DNA from 2 places in the Paenibacillus sp. JJ1683 genome. Region 1 is predicted to be linked to the other one. Evidence: riboswitches for the same ligand, from Rfam matches in the RefSeq annotation. Region 1 holds a riboswitch; the other holds the start of a gene.
What was found. Region 1 has a riboswitch for ZMP and ZTP ahead of ACUC6J_RS22675 (TIGR01440 family protein). Riboswitches for the same ligand answer to the same signal wherever they lie in the genome.
Positions count from the first base shown of each region.

Region 2: it holds a riboswitch for ZMP and ZTP, as region 1 does, so the genes downstream of both, ACUC6J_RS04605 (bifunctional 5,10-methylenetetrahydrofolate dehydrogenase/5,10-methenyltetrahydrofolate cyclohydrolase) here and ACUC6J_RS22675 (TIGR01440 family protein) in region 1, are expected to answer to the same signal.

Region 1 is NZ_CM129820.1:5,274,684-5,276,882, reverse strand. It holds gene ACUC6J_RS22685 (manganese efflux pump MntP) at 1-335, shown strand, start outside; gene ACUC6J_RS22680 (low molecular weight protein arginine phosphatase) at 421-1,005, shown strand; ZMP/ZTP riboswitch at 1,084-1,165, shown strand; gene ACUC6J_RS22675 (TIGR01440 family protein) at 1,373-1,960, shown strand; gene ACUC6J_RS22670 (serine hydroxymethyltransferase) at 2,082-2,199, shown strand, end outside.
Region 2 is NZ_CM129820.1:1,023,063-1,025,261, forward strand. It holds gene ACUC6J_RS04600 (cyclodeaminase/cyclohydrolase family protein) at 1-336, opposite strand, end outside; gene ACUC6J_RS04605 (bifunctional 5,10-methylenetetrahydrofolate dehydrogenase/5,10-methenyltetrahydrofolate cyclohydrolase) at 333-1,199, opposite strand; ZMP/ZTP riboswitch at 1,313-1,396, opposite strand; gene ACUC6J_RS04610 (fatty acid desaturase) at 1,609-2,199, shown strand, end outside.

The sequences.
Region 1 (2,199 bases):
CCTATTTCGCAGGGGGATTACTCATCCTTTTGGGCGGGCATATGGTGTACAATTCCTTCAAGGGAGACGGCGTACACGTATTGGATCATCGGTCGCCTTTGGGTCTTTTGCTATTTGCACTTGGGGTGAGCATTGACTCATTTTCTGTGGGAGTGTCCCTGGGGATGTTCCAGAGTGACCTGGTGCTGACTGTTCTGGCCTTTGGTTTTTGCGGGGGAGCGATGGCGATGCTGGGGCTGTTACTGGGGCGCAAGGTCAGCCGCAATCTGGGGGATTATGGAGAGGCGGTGGGCGGTGCCGTTTTGCTGGCATTTGGCTTTATGTTTATGTTTTGATTTTAACGTAGACAGTGTAAAATAAATACAGGATTTGAGTAATCCTCTGTTTATATATTTTTTCAACATACGGGGGGTGAAGACGTTGAAGAATATCTTATTTGTATGCACAGGGAACACCTGTCGCAGTCCAATGGCTGAGGGGATGCTACGTAAGTTGGCTGCTGAGCATGGACTGGAACTGGAAGTGCGTTCCGCTGGAGTAGCTGCGATGGACGGGGCGTCGATATCCCGGCATGCAGAGGCGGTTCTACGTGATCACGATATATCCGATCAGATCACTTCAACCCCTTTAAGCGACGGGCTTGCCGAGTGGGCACATCTGATCTTAACCTTGACGCAAGGACATAAACAGCATGTCATTCAACGGTTTCCACAAACGGCGGGCAAAGTATTTACGCTGAAGGAATATGTGGAGGACCGGGACGCAGTGCTGAATGACGTACAGGAGTTAGATGGTTTGTATGCATCACAGCAGTTGATGGCTTCACTTGGACAAGAGCTATCAGCGCAGGAACGTGAGCGAATGATTGAATTACATCAACGGATTCCGGGCTTCGATATCTCAGATCCGTTTGGCGGTTCGCGGGAGGACTACGATGTCACAGCTGCGGAAATCCGTGTAGCTTTGCATAAGTTGCTGGACAAGCTAAAGGGATCTTCCGAATAAAGTCGGTACCATTCCTCTATTTTGTACGGAATCTGTTGATTTTCGACAGTTAATCCGTTAAGATAAGGTGGAAAAATGAGAATCCGATGTAACTGGCGACAAAAGTGGGATTAACCACGATGGAGCATCGGATATACGGCCGGTCGCCTGGGCAAAAGAGCAATTCCACATAGGTGTGGACTGCTCTTTTTTCGTATACGAGCTACAGCAGATCTTCTGTTGCCTTCTTGTTCTTCCATTTTTTCTGCTCGAAATCTGAAACATCGGCTATAATATAGTCAGATTGTGATCAGGAGAGAGTGTGTTGAACTTGGGGCATGGGACCATGCCTAGTCTCTGAGAGGCTGTTCAACCAAAGGAGGTTCCAATGGTAGAACAATTGGATCATGAGATTTCACTCGAAGCACAGACCGCTTCTGTCGTGCGGGAAATTGCAGAAGTGGCCAGTCTTAAAGCTGGTCGCCTGCTGGTTATTGGCGCAAGCACGAGTGAAGTGGCTGGAAGTCGGATCGGCACAGCAGGAGCGCTGGATGTGGCTCAGCAAGTGTTGTCTGGAGTAGAATCCGTTCGCAGAGAGTATGGCTTTGATGTGGCGTTTCAATGCTGTGAGCACTTGAACCGAGCACTGGTCGTTGAACGTTCTCTACTGGAGCGATTAGGCCTGATGGAGGTTGCGGCTGTTCCTGTTCGTACAGCAGGGGGCTCTATGGCTACCGTTGCCTATCGCTCTATGGACGATGCGTGTCTGGCGGCGAATGTGCAGGCTCATGCCGGGATAGACATCGGCGAAACGCTGATTGGCATGCATTTGCGCCCGATTGCCGTTCCGTTTCGCCCAAGCCTTCGCTGGATTGGTGAAGCACGTGTGACGGCTGCGTTCACTCGTCCTCCGCTTATTGGCGGACAACGGGCAGTGTACAGTCTGGAACAAGAAGCCGGTGGAAACTGCGATTAGCATTTGGCATGTCGGCATGTTTGTACTGATCTTTTTTGCATTGATGATGAGGTACCCAACAGAGGAGCAGGCATTTGCTTGTATACCCAACAATTTGACCATGGAGAGGGAGTAATCAATCATGATGGAACATCTGCGTAAAAGTGACCCGGCAGTGATGGAAGCAATGGGGCTTGAACTGAAACGGCAACGCCACAATATCGAGCTGATCGCATCTGAGAATATCGTCAGTGAAGCAG
Region 2 (2,199 bases), 1.5 Mb from region 1:
AGCTGTTTGTAAGGAATGGGTACGATAGCGCTTTTCTTCGTCTGTTTCTTTGGGCAAACGCAGCGCGGTCATGTACTGTTCAAAGGATTGGATGTCTGCGGCCATCAGTTCCTCACAATGCGTAGACAATCTTTCCATACTGCTAATGACTTGCACCATTTGTTCACGGAATTGCGTGTATTTTTCTCCTTGTGAAAGGTTGGCGGTCATGGAGGTCATCGCTGCGCCTAGTGCCGCAGCCAGCGCGGATACACTTCCTCCACCAGGGGTAGGCGCTGCACTTGCAGCTTCTTTCAGAAAATGTCCGATGGACTGGTTCCACGACAGTTCACTCATGAATAAACCACCTCTCTGGAGTAATGTTGCAGATGTATCGCTTTGAGCAAGTTTTTGTACAAAATTGCGGTCGTTAAGGTGCCTACACCGCCGGGAACGGGAGAAATGGCATGTACCTTTTCTACAACGTCCTGAGCAGCGTCCCCCACAATTTTACCCTCCAGCGTCTCATTAATTCCTGCATCCACGAGAATCAGACCTGGATGAACCATATCCTGCGTAATCACATCAGGACATCCGACTGCGACGAAGGCAATGTCTGCATGGCTCAGATGCTCTGCAATATCACGCGTACCTGCATGACAGGCGGTGACGGTGGCATTTTCTCTTTGCAGCATGTGGAAAAGGGGAAGTCCCACTGTTTGCCCGATGCCCACGAGCGTGACATTTTTGCCTGCCAAGGAGTGGCCGTAATGCTTGAGCAGTTCAATACAGGCTTGAGGTGTAGCGGGGTATAGCCCTGCGTCACCCGTAACGGTAGCCAGCTTGTTATCAGGCGTAATTCCATCAATATCCTTGTAGGGGGCGATGGATTGTTTAATAACGGAGGCAGAAAGATGTTGCGGAAGCGGGAGTTCCAGCATAATGCCATGTACATGGGATGCATCATTTAAGGTGCCGATCAGATGCAGAAGCTCGGCTTCGCTTACATGACGATTAAAAGTATGGAGATGAAATGAGATGCCCAGCTTCTCTGCTATTTTTTGCTTGGTCCGTGCATAGTATGCAGATGCCGGATCACCCTCTACCAACAGGGTTGCCAGATGGGGACGGTGTCCTTGCTGTTTCATTTGCTCTACTTGGGAACGGATCGTTGCATACACTTGCTCAGCTGCTTCTTTGGATTTCATGATAATAGCCATAGTCCGAGCCTCCTCTGAATTTATCGCATAATGGAATCAACAGGGTGTCATGGTCTTAGAAAACGAAAAAAAGTATTTGCACAAGGTCGTCAAGACAGACGAATCCTCTGCAAATACTTCTCCCAGGCGAACGGTACGCTTGATTGTATGCTCCCTCGTGGTTCATTCCACTGACTTCGCCAGTCACATACAGCGTTATATACCTTATATTTTAACAAAATAACAGCAGAAAAGAAACCCGTGAACATTTGCCAAACAGGTTTGGTTAGTTGTCTATATGACAAATGTCATATATCCGAACTGACGTTTATGACTACAGCAGATACAGCGGTCTCCTTATACTGAGCTTAGATCAACATGTACGCCTGACAGGATTAAGGTATGGGCTGCATTTTAAAGGAGGATCATAATGGGTATGACACAACTCCCGTTAGCTCAATTGAAAAAAAATATGGCTCCCTACGAGAAAATAAACACGAAATCCAGCGTTCTGCAACTGTTCAATACCTTGGGACCGCTGATCCTATTGTGGTATGCCGCTTATCTTAGCCTAGCGGTTTCTTACTGGCTGACGCTTCCCATTACCATTATTGCGGCAGGGTTTGTGGTACGGACGTTTATTATTTTTCACGATTGTGGTCATCAATCTTTTTTCAAAAGTCGCAAGCTGAACGATTTTGTGGGAACGATTACAGGTATTATTACGCTCTGCCCTTATCACCAATGGAAAAATAGTCACGCGATCCACCATGCAACCAGCAGCAATCTGGATAAAAGAGGTACAGGTGATATGTGGGTGCTCACGGTAGAAGAGTACACAGCAGCTACCACATGGACACGGCTGGCCTATCGTATATATCGAAATCCTTGGGTTATGTTCGGTCTAGGTCCAATCTATACTTTTTTGATTTCCTATCGGTTTAATGTCAAGACAGCCAAACGTAAGGAAAAGATAAACACCTATGTGACGAATATATCCATTGTTGCATTGTATGCACTG